DNA from 4 places in the Micromonospora sp. NPDC048170 genome. Region 3 is predicted to be linked to each of the others. Evidence: riboswitches for the same ligand, from Rfam matches in the RefSeq annotation. Region 3 holds a riboswitch; each other region holds the start of a gene.
What was found. A riboswitch is a leader RNA that binds a small molecule or an ion and turns the genes downstream of it on or off. The one in region 3 is predicted to bind cyclic di-AMP.
Positions count from the first base shown of each region.

Region 1: another riboswitch for cyclic di-AMP. It lies ahead of AB0D32_RS07535 (C39 family peptidase); the one in region 3 lies ahead of AB0D32_RS19640 (hypothetical protein).
Region 2: another riboswitch for cyclic di-AMP. It lies ahead of AB0D32_RS05165 (NlpC/P60 family protein); the one in region 3 lies ahead of AB0D32_RS19640 (hypothetical protein).
Region 4: another riboswitch for cyclic di-AMP. It lies ahead of AB0D32_RS12150 (hypothetical protein); the one in region 3 lies ahead of AB0D32_RS19640 (hypothetical protein).

Region 1 is NZ_JBEZMR010000003.1:219,293-222,492, reverse strand. It holds gene AB0D32_RS07540 (alpha/beta fold hydrolase) at 1-249, opposite strand, end outside; gene AB0D32_RS07535 (C39 family peptidase) at 357-1,196, opposite strand; cyclic di-AMP (ydaO/yuaA leader) riboswitch at 1,427-1,567, opposite strand; gene AB0D32_RS07530 (acyltransferase) at 1,905-3,125, opposite strand.
Region 2 is NZ_JBEZMR010000002.1:347,774-350,973, forward strand. It holds gene AB0D32_RS05160 (peptidoglycan recognition family protein) at 1-1,422, opposite strand, end outside; cyclic di-AMP (ydaO/yuaA leader) riboswitch at 1,662-1,796, shown strand; gene AB0D32_RS05165 (NlpC/P60 family protein) at 1,809-2,849, shown strand; gene dcd (dCTP deaminase) at 2,920-3,200, opposite strand, start outside.
Region 3 is NZ_JBEZMR010000015.1:28,141-31,340, forward strand. It holds gene AB0D32_RS19635 (PfkB family carbohydrate kinase) at 1-172, opposite strand, end outside; gene AB0D32_RS19640 (hypothetical protein) at 354-1,421, opposite strand; cyclic di-AMP (ydaO/yuaA leader) riboswitch at 1,435-1,566, opposite strand; gene AB0D32_RS19645 (cation diffusion facilitator family transporter) at 1,720-2,637, opposite strand; gene AB0D32_RS19650 (AAA family ATPase) at 2,716-3,200, opposite strand, start outside.
Region 4 is NZ_JBEZMR010000006.1:67,483-70,682, reverse strand. It holds gene AB0D32_RS12155 (YibE/F family protein) at 1-840, shown strand, start outside; cyclic di-AMP (ydaO/yuaA leader) riboswitch at 1,007-1,138, shown strand; gene AB0D32_RS12150 (hypothetical protein) at 1,142-2,158, shown strand; gene AB0D32_RS12145 (carbonic anhydrase) at 2,240-2,992, opposite strand.

The sequences.
Region 1 (3,200 bases), on a different contig from region 3:
GTGCCCCAGCACGACGAGCCGGTCCCCCGCCGCGACCCCGGTGGCGATCCGCGCGGCCAGCGCCGGGAACGAGTACTCCGGCAGCGGCGGCGACCAGCCGTGGCCGGCGAGGTCCGGTGCGAGCCACCGCCCCGCCCACCGGCGCTCGAGCAGCGGCGCCCACGGCAGCCACACGTCGCCGGTCGCGCCCATGCCGTGCAGCAGCAGGAGCACCCGCCGGTCGTCCCGGCCACCCGATTCATCGACCATGGGCGCAGTGTGCCACCCGCGGGGCGCCACGGGCGAGGTCCGTGACCCGGACACGACATCGGGCGCCGGTCCCCCGGGATGGGGAGCCGACGCCCGACGGTCGTCGATCAGGCGGAGTAGCCGCGGGTGGCGGCCCAGTTCGCCAGGGCGATGGTGGACATCCAGTACGACGCGGTCGCCGGGTTCGCCGAGTCGGCGATCTTCACCAGCCGGCCGTCGTCCTTGTAGCCCACCACGGCGACGTAGTGGCCGCCGGGGAACGAGTGCCAGCCGCCGCCGGTGTCCGTGGCGCTGCCGGCGACGTTCACCACGACGCCCCGCCCGTCGCCGATGGCCGCGACGACGTCGGCCTGGAGCCGGTCCATCTGGGCCGGGGTGGCGGCGCCACCCGGGATCATCCGGGTCCGGTACGGGTCGCCCGGCACCGTCGCGTTCAGCACGCGGGTGGTGTCCTGGGCCGAGTCGGTGCCCATCTCGTCGGTGCCCAGCTGGGCGCCGAGGGCGTCCTGGCTGCGCTCGATGCCGGCGGCGCTGAGGGCGTTGCGGACGGCCGCCGGGCCGCAGTTGTAGAAGGTGCTCTGGGCCTGGTAGTCGTAGTCCAGGGTCTTGGCCGACGGCGGCTTCGGCGGCTCCGGCTTGCGGGTCAGGTCCGGGTCCGGGGCGGTGCTGGTGGCGCTGGCCGACGGGGCGGCGCTGGACGCGGACGGGGCGGCGCTGGACGGGGCGACCCGGGCCTGGGCCCGCGAGGCGGCGGTGTCGTCCCGCAGCTCGGTCGCGGCCACCGGGGCCTGCGCGGCGGCCGGGGCGTCGTCGGCTCCGGCAAGCAGCGCGCCGGTGCCCGACGCCAGCACGAGCGCCGCGGCGGACGCGGCGGCCAGCTGGTACGGACGTTCGGACGTGAGACGACGCAGCTGTCGCCTGAGGGTGTGCTTCACGGTTTCCTCCACGGGCTCGGGGGGTGAGCGGCCGTCGGTCCGCGCCGAGGGCGAGACGGACCGACCGCGCGGACGGGCGTCCGGGCGGGTGCTGGACCACTCAGGGGATGTGCCCGGGATGCCGGGCGACGGACGGTGACCGGTGGGTCAGCTCGTGGCCTGCGGGCGTACGAGCGCGGGCACCGTGGTGCCGTGGAGACGGCGGAACAACCGAGAGGTGGGTGGGTGCTGCACGAGGATGGAACTCCTTCCGACACCGCCGACCGGGTTAGCTGACGGATTCGGGCGGGAAGAACGCCCTACCACGGGCCTGCGGCCCACGGATTCACCCCACAAAGCACTGGGTCCCCGGCTCGTCTTTCACGATTAGGCGGGTCGGCGCGGCGTCGCCTCTTGCGATCGGTTACCGCACCGGACGCGCCGACACTACTGGCCGGCCAACACCCTGCCAACCCCGTCCCACCTGCTTAAACCTTGATCGGAAGACAATTTTTGCGGGCACTTCGCCACTGACGTGACTCAATAGGACGACCGTTTCCGAGAGCGCCTCCGGGTGACAACGGGACAAGTGGCGGGCATCGGCGTCGAAACCCCGGCGGGAATCGACCGCCCCGCTCCCGATGACCGGTTCGGCGGCGAGGTGACCGGCGTCACCCAAATGGTCGCGATTTTCTCGGCGGCACGGGTCGACGTACACCGGTGGACGCCGCGCGGCCGGGCTCAGCGCGAGTCGACGTACGCCGGCCGGTGGCCGGCCTGCGGGTCGGCGGACCGGGGGCGCGGCACGACGTTGCCGCGCTCCCCCGGGGGCCCGTTCCCGTCGCCCCCGTCCCGCGGCGCCTCCGGGGTCGGCCGGCGCGGGGTGAGCAGTCGCATCATCGGCGTCTCGACGAAGCGGTGCAACAGCCCGGCGAGGGCCAGGTTGACCAGCAGGAACCCGAGCACCACCGCCACCCCCCACCAGCCGGGGAAGCCGACGCCCCAGTCGCCCGTGAGCCGCAGGACAGTGATCATCACCAGGACGTGCACCAGGTAGAAGGCGAAGGAGACCTCGCCGAGCCAGATCATCGGCCGGGACCGCCACGGCGAGCGCCGCCCGCGCACGTCCGCGTCCGCCGCGGCGGCGATGACCAGGATGTACGCCACCGAGAGCAGCGCCGCCCACAGTTCGGCGCGGACCCACTGCGCGGCGACCACCCAGGTGGCCACGAAGATCAGGCTGGCCACCGGCAGGCCCGGCCCCCGCCACCGGCCGCGCCGCATCAACTCGGCGGCGGCCACGCCCATCCAGAACTCCAGCGACCGCACCGGCGGAAAGACCTGGGTGAACCACCAGCGGCTCTCCTCCGGCACCAGGGCCTGGGCCGGCCAGAGCGCCAGGATCAGCAGCGGCACCACGACCACGACGGCCCACAGCGCCCACGGCCGGGCCCGGCGGATCAGCGGCAGCGCCAACGGCAGGCAGAGATAGAAGAAGAACTCGCAGGACAGCGACCAGCTGACCGTGTTGACGCTGTAGAAATGCCCCGGCCGGGGGTCCCAGGCCTGGAGGAGGAACAGGTTCTCCAGCGAGACGGCCCGGTCCACGGGGTCGGCGAACCAGGCCGCGACCGCCAGGGCCGCCGCCCACAGCACCACGTGGCTCGGCCAGATCTTGGCCACCCGGCGACGCCAGAACGCCCGCCGGGTGTCGCTGGGCCGGGCCGACCAGACCAGCACGAAGCCGCTGAGGATGAAGAAGAACTGCACGCCGGACAGGCCGAGGGTGAAGACCCAGTCCACCACGGCCTTGTGGCCGGGTTCGGCGATGATGCCCATCGTCCCGGCGTGGAACCCGAAGACGAGCAGGGCGGCGACCCAGCGCAGCCCGGTCAGCGACGGCAGGCGGTTGGCCGGCGACGCCGGCCGGACGGCAGGCTCGGTGGTCGCGACGCCCGTCACGCCGGGATCCGGACGGTCCGCAGGGTCACCAGCACGTACGTCTCCTCCTCGGCCGCGTCGGCGCTCGGCCTCGGC
Region 2 (3,200 bases), on a different contig from region 3:
GGGCGGGTTCGGCACGCCCGGCGGCTGCCGGTTGCAGCCGGTGAACTGCGGCTGGTTCGTGGCGAAGTCCGGGTCGATGGTGACCAGCCCCGTCCGCGGCGTGCCGGTCGACTTGAACGGCGCCTTGAGCAGGTCGAAGTAGTGCGACCAGTTCCAGTACGGTCCGGCGTCCCAGTGCATGCCGCGCACGTTCGCGGCGACGGTGCCGGGGACGTTGTCGTGCCCGATGATGTGATTGCGGTCCAGCGGGATGTTGTACTGCCGCGCCAGGTGGCGGACCAGCTTGGCGGAGGTGCGGTACATCGCCTCGGTGTACCAGGTGCCGTGGCCCGCGAAGCCCTCGTGCTCGAGGCCGATGGACTTGGAGTTCACGTACCAGTTGCCGGCGTGCCAGCCGACGTTCTTGGTCTTGATGTGCTGGGCGATGTGGCCGTCCACCGAGCGCAGGGTGTAGTGCCAGCCCACCCGCTTCGGGTCCTTGACCAGGTTGACGCTGGGCCCGAAGTAGCCCTCGGTGTCGTGGATGACGATGTATTCGATCTTCTGCTGCGCGGGCCGGTCGGCCAGGTCGTGGTTGCCGTACGCGCCGAGGGTGGTGCCGTAGTTCTGGTAGGGCGCCGGGATCCACTCGCACGAGATGTCGTCGGGGCACTCCAGCCCGTCGGGCCGGGCGAGCTTGCGCAGGCCCAGCCGGTCCAGCCAGGAGCGCTCCGGCAGGACCGCGCTGGCGGCGAGGGTGACCCGCTGCCCGTCGTCGGTCAGCCGGGTGTCGCCCGTGGCGATGGTGGCGTACACCTCGTTGGCGAAGGCCGCCGCGGCGTCGGCGCTGTCCGCGCCGGAGTAGCGGGCCACCGCGCCATACCAGGCCGCCGGGTCGGTGTCGGCGCCGACCGGGGCACCGATCTCTCTCTGGTACGCGGCCAGCAGCGCCGCGCCGCCCCGGATGTTCGCCGTGACGTCCGTCCGCAGCGCCTCCTCGCTGGCGCCGGTCAGTTCGGCGGCAGCGTCGAGCGTCCGCAGGGCGGCCTCGGCGGGAGCCGGTTCGGCCGCCGACTCCGGCGTCTCGGCCAGGGACGGGCGGGAGTCGTCGCCCCGCGGGTCCTCGGTGCCCTCCTCGTGGTGGGTGCCCCCGGGCAGGGCGGCGACGTGCTCGGCGTCGGTGAGGTGCATCGGTCCGTAGCCGGCGCTGGTGCTCGGCGTGCCGGCGTTGGTGTCCCAGCGGGACTGCAGGTAGGAGACTCCGAGCAGGACGCTCTCCGGCACGCCGTACTCGGCCGCCGCGGCGGCGTACTGCTGCTGCCGGTCGGCCGTCGGCGCGGCGGCGGCGGATCCGGCGGCGGTGAGCGGCGTCGCCACCATGGCGGCGGCCACGGCGGCGGCCAGCAGGACGCGTCTGCTCCTCGTTGTCGCTGACAGGTGCATCAGACCCCCAGTTCGGACGGGCAAAGGTGGGGCCACCTTCGCCTCATCCACCGCCTCCGGTCAATACCTTTCCATCAGACACTTCATAAGGAAGAAAATCTTCGTCGCGTGGGTTGCGATCTCGCCCGGCCCGGTGGGAATACGGAGTGTCATGGCCTGGAGGGTTGCGGATCGATAACGGCCGTCTCTACTCTGGTCTTTCGTCGGCCGGTGACAATCCGTCCACCCAGGGCGGTGACGGTCCGACACCGCCGAGTCGCTCCCGAGCGAGCCGGGGACCCAGGTTCCCCGGGGTGAATCCGCAGTCCCTGCGGTAGGGCGCCCCTTCCCGCCCGAACCCGTCAGCTAACCCGGTAGGCGGTACGGAAGAAGGAGTACGGACCCCGGTGGCACACCATGCCCCGCGGCCACCGTCCGCCCGGCCGGCCCTTGCCGACCCGACGACGGCTGCGCCGCGCCCACGCTGGTACCGCTGCACCACCGCCCTCGCCGCCCTTGCCGCATTCGCCGTCGTCCTGATCGGCGGAGCCACGGCGGCCCACGCCGAACCGACGGTCGCCGAGATCGAGCGGCAGATCGACGAGGACTGGAACAGGCTCGAACCGGTCATCGAACGGCACAACGCCGTCCGACAGGACCTGGCCGCCAAGCGGAAGCAGGCCGACGCGCTCGCCGCGCAGATCAAGCCGCTGGAGGAGCAGGTCGGGCAGGCGATGGAGAAGGTCGGCGCGCTGGCCGTCCGCGCCTACAAGGGTGAACAGGCGTCCGCGATCAACGCCCTGCTCGGCAGCCGGTCGCCGAGCGAGATGGTCGGGCAGCTCGAACTGCTCGACCAGTTCGCCCAGCACCAGCAGCAGGAGGTGCGGCAGGTCGCCGAGCTGCGCGACCGGCTGGCCGGGAAGAAGGCCCCGCTGGACGAGATGGTCGTCCAGCTCGGCCGCACCGAGGCCCAGCTCGCGGCGAAGAAGAAGCAGATCAACGCCGAGATCGACCGGTTGCAGAAGCTGCGGCTGCGGATCTACGGCAGCGGGGGCGGCGGACCGCTGCGCCCCGCCCCCTGTCCGGCCAGCTATCCCGGCGGCGCGGCCGGCACCGCGGTGACGTTCGCCTGCGCCCAGATCGGCAAGCCCTACGTCTGGGGCGCCGACGGGCCGAACTCGTACGACTGCTCCGGCCTGATGCTCGCCGCCTGGGCGAAGGCCGGGGTCTCGCTGCCGCACAACGCCGCGCAGCAGCGCCGGGTCACCGCGACCGTCAGCCGGGCCGAGCTGCGCCCGGGTGACCTGGTTTTCTACTACAGCGACCTGCACCACGTCGGCATGTACGTCGGCGGGGGCTGGGTGGTGCACGCCTCCCGCGCCGGGGTGCCGGTCAGGATGAAGAAGGTCGACGACGGCCCGATCCACAGCTACGGCCGCCCCGGCTGAGGTGTAGTAAGGGCACCTTCCTAACGCATTCGGTACAGGAAGGTGCCCTTCCCAACTGCCGACGGCCGGATCAGCGGACCGGCCAGGTGCGCCAGTGCTGCCAGGAACGGCTCGGGGTCGGGCCGCGCTGCCCCTGGTAGCGCGAGCCGTAGACGGCCGAGCCGTACGGGTGCTCCGACGGCGACGACAGCCGGAAGATGCAGAGCTGGCCGATCTTCATGCCCGGCCAGAGGGTGATCGGCAGGTTGGCCACGTTGGACAGTTCGAGGGTCACGTGACCGGAGAAGCCCGGGTCGATGAAGCCCGCCGTCGAGTGGGTGAGCAGCCCGAGCCGGCCGAGTGAGCTCTTGC
Region 3 (3,200 bases):
CGCCGCCGAGGGCGGTGCAGAGCACCACGTCGACCCCGAGCGACATGACCATCCGGGCCTGCCAGACGCCCTGCCCGCCGGGGTGCAGGTGCAGCTCCGGCGCCTCGCTGGGCTGGTCGACGGTCACCGTCAGCCGGGGCGTGGGTGCGAAGACCATCACGTGCCCGCTCATCCGTCGTACCCGTTCATGCGCCCCACCCTCGACCGTCGGCCACCCGGCGTGACCGCTCACCTGCCGACCGTAGCCGGGGTGGTGTTCGGGCGCGGGTGCGATCGGCGCGGCGTCCGCCGGGCGGGCGGCCGGGCGCCCGCCCCGGTGACCCGCGCCGGGCGGGGCACCGGGGGCACGGGCGTCAGTAGACCGACAGGTGTACGTGGTTGGTGTGGTCGCTGGACGGGTCGCCGTTGGCTCCGCTGTACGACTTCCACCCGCTGCTCGGCAGCCAGATCTGCCTGTACCAGATCACGTAGAGCACGGCGAGCCGGTCGGCGTTGCGCACGTAGAACGCCGCCAGGTCGTTGCCGTACGTCCGGTCGCCGCCGGTGGCGTCGCCGCCGAAGCCGCTCTTCTGGGCCGCGAAGTCGCAGGCCCGGCCCTTCGGGTGCTCGCCCGAGCCGCCGGAGCGGTAGCAGGAGACGTAGCGGGTGAAGCCCGCCGCCTTGGCCTGGTTGAGCGCGTGCAGCGTGCGCGGCGTGATGCAGCCGTTGGCGGGGGTCGGGTCGTTGACGCTGCACGACTCGGACGGCCAGGAGCCGTCGGAGTTGCGCGGCGCGGCCTTCGCCGTCTTGTTGGAGGTGCCGCCGGGCGAGGTGCCCCCGCCGGCGGACTGCTTCCGGTTGGCGACCGTCAGCGCCCGTTCGGCCTGTTCCTTGCGGTTGGCCATCACCGTGACCTGCTTGCGCTGCTCGCGCATCTCGCCGTCCAGGGCGAGCTTGGTGCGGGTGGCCTCGTCGCGGGTCTGCTGGAGCTCGCGCAGGGCCCGGTCCTCCTTGGCGGCCACCGCGTCGAGGGCGGCGGCGCGGTCCATGAAGCCGTCCGGCGAAGTGCTGGCGAGCAGGGCGGACGCGACGCTGAGCCGGCCCGTGCGGTAGGCGGCCCCGGCGATCTCCCCGACCGTGGCGGTGCGGGCGGTCAGCTCGACCTCGGTGGTCTTGAGCTGCGCGGCGAGCTGCTGTTGCCGCTTGGCCGACGTGTCCAGGGCGCGCTTGGCGTCGATGTAGCCCTTGCTGGCGGCCTCCAACTGGGCCCGCAGTGCGGGGGTGCCGCCCTCCTCGTCCTGGCCGGGAGCCGCGGCGAGCAGGCCGGCGCGGGCGGTTGCCGCCGCCGGGGCGGCGGTGACCGGGGTCACCGCGGCGCCGAGGGCGAGCATCGTGGCGATCAGGGCCGCCGTTCGGGCGGCACGTCGTCGTACAGGTGCCATCACTGGCATACACGCGTCCTTCCGTCAGCCGCCGACCGGGTTAGCTGACGGGTTCGGGACGGAAGATCCCTACCGCTGACGCGGATGCACCCCACGAACATGGTTCCCCGGTTCGCCCTGCCGGGCGATTAGGCGGCGGCCACCGCCGGCACCGGTGGGTGCCGCCTGGCGGAGGCCGAAGCCGAGCCTACCGGTGCCGGTGTGACTGGTGCAGCGCAGGTGACGGAGGGTGTGTGTCCACTAACAGTCAAATCCGGCATAAGGCCACAATACTCTCCCAGATTTAAGGTTGTCCTCATTACCACTCCACCGCCCCACAGGCACCGGGCGACGCTCCGGGCTCGATCTGCAACGTGGCGTGCTCGATGTGGAAGTCGTCGTGCAGCGCGGTCCGGGCGGCGACCAGCACCGCGCCGACCTCCGCGCCGGGCGCCATGGTCAGGTGTGCCGAGGCCACCTCCATCCCGGAGGTCAGCGTCCAGACGTGCAGGTCGTGGACCTCGGCGACGCCGGGCACGGCGGCCAGCCGGTCGCGCACCGCGGTGACCTGGAGGTGCTCCGGCGCGGCCTGCACCAGGATGCGCAGCGCGGCCCGCCCGAGCCGCCAGGTGCGCGGCAGGATGAACAGCCCGACCGCTACCGCCACCAGCGGGTCCGCCCACCACCAGCCGGTGGTGATGATCAGCAGGGCCGCCCCGATCACGCCGAGTGACCCCAGCAGGTCGCCGAGCACCTCCAGGTACGCGCCGTGGACGTTGATGCTCTCCTTCGCCCCGGAGCGCAGCAGCGCGAAGGCGCCGATGTTGGCGAGCAGGCCGAGCACGGCGACCACCAGCATCGGGCCGGCCAGCACCTCCGGCGGGTCGCCGAAGCGGCGCACCGCCTCGATCATGACGTAGATCGCGACGCCGGAGAGCAGCACGGCGTTGGCCAGCGCGGCCAGCACCTCCAGCCGGTAGAGGCCGAAGGTGCGCTGCGGGTCGGCATCCGCCCGCCGGGTGGCGGCGATCGCCGCGAGCGCCATGCCGATGCCGAGCACGTCGGTGAACATGTGCCCGGCGTCGCTGAGCAGGGCCAGTGAGCCCGTGCGGAAGGCGGCCACCGCCTCCACCACCATCAGGCCGGCGAGCAGCCCGAACGCCGCCCAGAGCCGACCCCGGTGGCGGTGTGCGGCATTCGCCACCGACCCGTGACTGTGGTCATGACCTGCGCCCACGCGCCCACCCTCCGTCAGGCGTCCAGATTCGCGACCAATATATGTTCACATCGCAATGTGTGCAAGTGACTGCGGGTCTCAGCCGGTCGGGTCGACCGTGGTCAGCCGCTGGGTGGCCCGGGACAGCGCGACGTAGAGCGTCCGCACCCCGGACCCCGGATCGGCCCGGATCTCGCTCGGGGCGACGAGGACCACCCCGTCGTACTCCATGCCCTTGGCCTCCAGGCTCGTCACCACCTGCAGGCGCGGCGCGCCCAGCCCCGCCAGCCAGCCGGCCGTCTCGGTGCGGCGGGGCACCGGCGTGATCACGCCGACCGTGCCCTCGACCTCGGCGAGCAGCGTGGTGGCCGCCGCCACGACGGCGGTCTCCAGCTCCGCCGGCGACACCGCCAGCTCGATCGGGTCGACGCCGGTGGAACGCACCGCCCTGGGCAACGGGAGATCCGGGTGCAGCCGGCGGATCTCGGCCGCCGCCACCGCGAAGATCTCCGCCGAGTTGCGGTAGTTCGTGGTGAGGGTGAAGTGGTGCCGCTTGCGCCGGCCCAACGCCTGGTCCCGGGCCC
Region 4 (3,200 bases), on a different contig from region 3:
GCCGGCCTGGCGGCGAGCTTCGCCATCCTGCTGACGTTCGTGCTGCCCGGCATCAGCGCCGGGAGCCCGCCGCTGCTGGTCGCGGTCGTCGGCGCCGCCCTGATCATGTTCGTGGTGCTCTACCTCACCCACGGTGTCACCGCGCAGACCTCGGTGGCCGTGCTCGGCACGTTGGGCAGCCTGGTGCTGACCGGCGTCCTCGGCACGATCGCCACCGCCGCGACCCACCTGACCGGGTTCGGCAGCGAGGACGCCACCACGTTGTCGATGTACCAGGCCGACGTCGACCTGCACGGCCTGTTGCTGGCCGGGATCATCATCGGCTCCCTCGGCGTGCTCGACGACGTCACGGTCACCCAGGCCGCCACGGTCACCGAGCTGGCGCACGCCAATCCCGGGCTGTCCCGGGTGCAGCTCTACCGGGCGGCGACCCGGGTCGGCCGGGCACACATCGCCTCGACGGTGAACACCATCGTGCTGGCGTACGCCGGCGCCTCGCTGCCGGTGCTGCTCCTGCTGACCGCCGATTCGCGGGCGGTGACCCAGATCCTCACCAGCGAGTTCCTGGCGCAGGAGATCGTCCGCAGCGCGGTCGCGACCCTGGGCCTGATCGCCGCCGTGCCACTGACCACGGGGCTGGCGGCCGTGGTGACCACGGCCGGCCGGCGCGGCGGTGACGCCACCGACGCCACCGTGCCCGCGCCCGCGCCGACGCCCCGGCCGGCGGTCGACCGGTCCGAGGCGCTGGAGGCACTCAGTGGGCCGCGGGCCGGAGACACATCGTCCGCCATCCCTGCCGGATGGCCCGACCGGGACAGGAGCACAGACACGGCATGGTGACACTCCTCAGCGTGACCGATCAGGACGTCCCACCTGATAGACGCGTCACTGGTCACCGTCCGCCATCACGAAATAACGCATTTAGTCGGCTTAGGGGCGTAGATCCCCGGGAGGGGTCTCAGGTAACCTCGCTGCCGGTCACCGCCGAAGGCGCGCAGCGGCGCCTGCGGTGCCGCCGCCCAATCGCCACCAGGCGAGCCGGGGACCCAGGTACGTGGGGTGAATCCGCGACAGCGGTAGGGGCCACTTCCGCCCCGAACCCGTCAGCTAACCCGGTCGGCGGTCGACGGAAGGGAAAACTGTGACGGCACCCCTACGCCGCTGGTTGACGCCCGTGGTGGCCGTGTTCGCCGCCCTGGCGGTCTTCGCCGGTCCTCTCCCGGCGATGGCCGCGCCCACCCCGCCCAAGCCCTCGGGCCACGGGGACGACGAGCCCAAACTGCTCGGCGACCTGATCGAGGCCCGGAACCGGGCCTACGTGCAGGCCCAGGCCAAGCTGAAGAAGTCGCAAGACCGCCAGACTGAGCTGGACCGGGAGTTCAGCCGGGCGCAGGCCGAGCTGGCGCTCCTGGCCCCGCAGGTGAGCCAGATCGCCGCCCAGTCGTACCGGACCGGGCGGATCGGCGCGGTGTCGATGCTGCTGGACACCGCCAGCCCCGACTCGTTCGTCCAGCGCGCCGCCGCCCTCGACGAACTCAATCTGGTCAACTCCAAGAAGCTCGCCGAGGTGAACGCGGTCAAGAACCGCGCCGAGCAGGCCAAGCTGGCGCTCGACGCCGAGGTCCGCGAGCAGCAGAAGCTCACGAACGAGTTGAACCGTGAAACGAAAGAGGCGAAGAAGGCGCTGGCGCTGGTCGGCGGCAACGGGCTGACCAAGGGCAAGGTGGTGGCCGAATCCCCGGTGGCCCGGATGGCGCCGGGCCGCACCGCCAACGGTGACTGGAAGCCGCTGTCCTGCACCGAGAACGACCCCACCACCTCCGGCTGCATCACCGCACGCACCCTGCACATGTACAACGAGGTCAAACGGGCCAAGTTCAACCGCTTCGTCGGTTGTTACCGCTCCGGTGGGCCGTACGAGCATCCGAAGGGCCGGGCGTGCGACTGGTCGCTCCAGCGCAGCGGCTTCTCCCCCTGGCACAACGACGACACCTTCATGTACGGCAACAACCTGACCGCGTTCCTGGTCCGAAACGCCGACCGGCTCGGCATCTACTACGTGATCTGGAACCGGCAGATCTGGTTCCCGGCGACGGGCTGGAGTTCCTACAGCGGCCCGTCCAACCACACCGACCACGTGCACGTGTCACTGCTCTAGTCGAGCCCGCACGGACCGGGCCGTCCCGCCCCTCGGCGGGACGGCCCGGTCTCGTCGTACGGGTGCCGTCAGCGGCTCGGGTCAGGCGAGCGCGGCGCTGGCCGACGGTTCCGGCCTGTCGACCGCGCCGACGGGCACCGCGGCCACCGTCCGCACCTCGCCGGCGGTCAGCCGGTACGACATGCCGACCACCCCGCAGCGGCCGGCCGCCACCTCCGCCGCGAGCACCTCGGATCGGCTCAGCATCGCCTCGACGGTGTACGCGATGTGGATGTCGACGATCCGGTCGATGTCGTCCACGCCCTCGGCGGCGGCCCGGCGCAGGCTGGGCACCACGGCGTCCACCACGGCGCACAGGTGCCCGGCCGGCGGGGTGCCGGTGGCGTCCGCCGTACGCGCCGCCTGGACGGCCCCGCAGGAGTCGTGCCCGAGCACCACCACCAGCGGCGTGCCCAGGACCGTCACGCCGTACTCCACGCTCCCCAGCACCTCGGGACCTATGGTGTGCCCGGCGGTGCGGACCACGAAGAGGTCGCCGAGGCCCCGGTCGAAGATGATCTCGGCGGCGAGCCGGGAGTCGGAGCAGCCGACGATCACCGCGAAGGGGTGCTGCCCGTCGGCGACCGCGGCGCGGTGCCCGGCGTCCTGGTTGGGGTGGCGCGGGGCGCCGGTCACGAACCGCCGGTTGCCGGCGAGCAGCTCGGCGAGTGCCTGCCCGGGATTCGCGGGAGCGACGGACGCGGTGCCGACATCGACGGGGGCTTCGCCCGTGGTCGACGCCGGGAGCGTCCGCTCCGGGCCCGGTTGAGTGCCTGGCGATCCGGGACGGCTCATCCGCCACCTCGCTTCCTCACGTGAACGGCCTGGTCACCCGGGCCGACGCTGGACGCGGGCTGCCATCACAGTCACACGCAGCGCAAGGTACGTCAAGGGATGCGTGATATGCATTTCATATGTTCGGCGGCCCCTTGTGCGGCAGCGGACGGCCCCTCGCACGCCCGCCGGCCACGAGGGCGCGAAGCCGAACCCGAAGCAGGGGCCA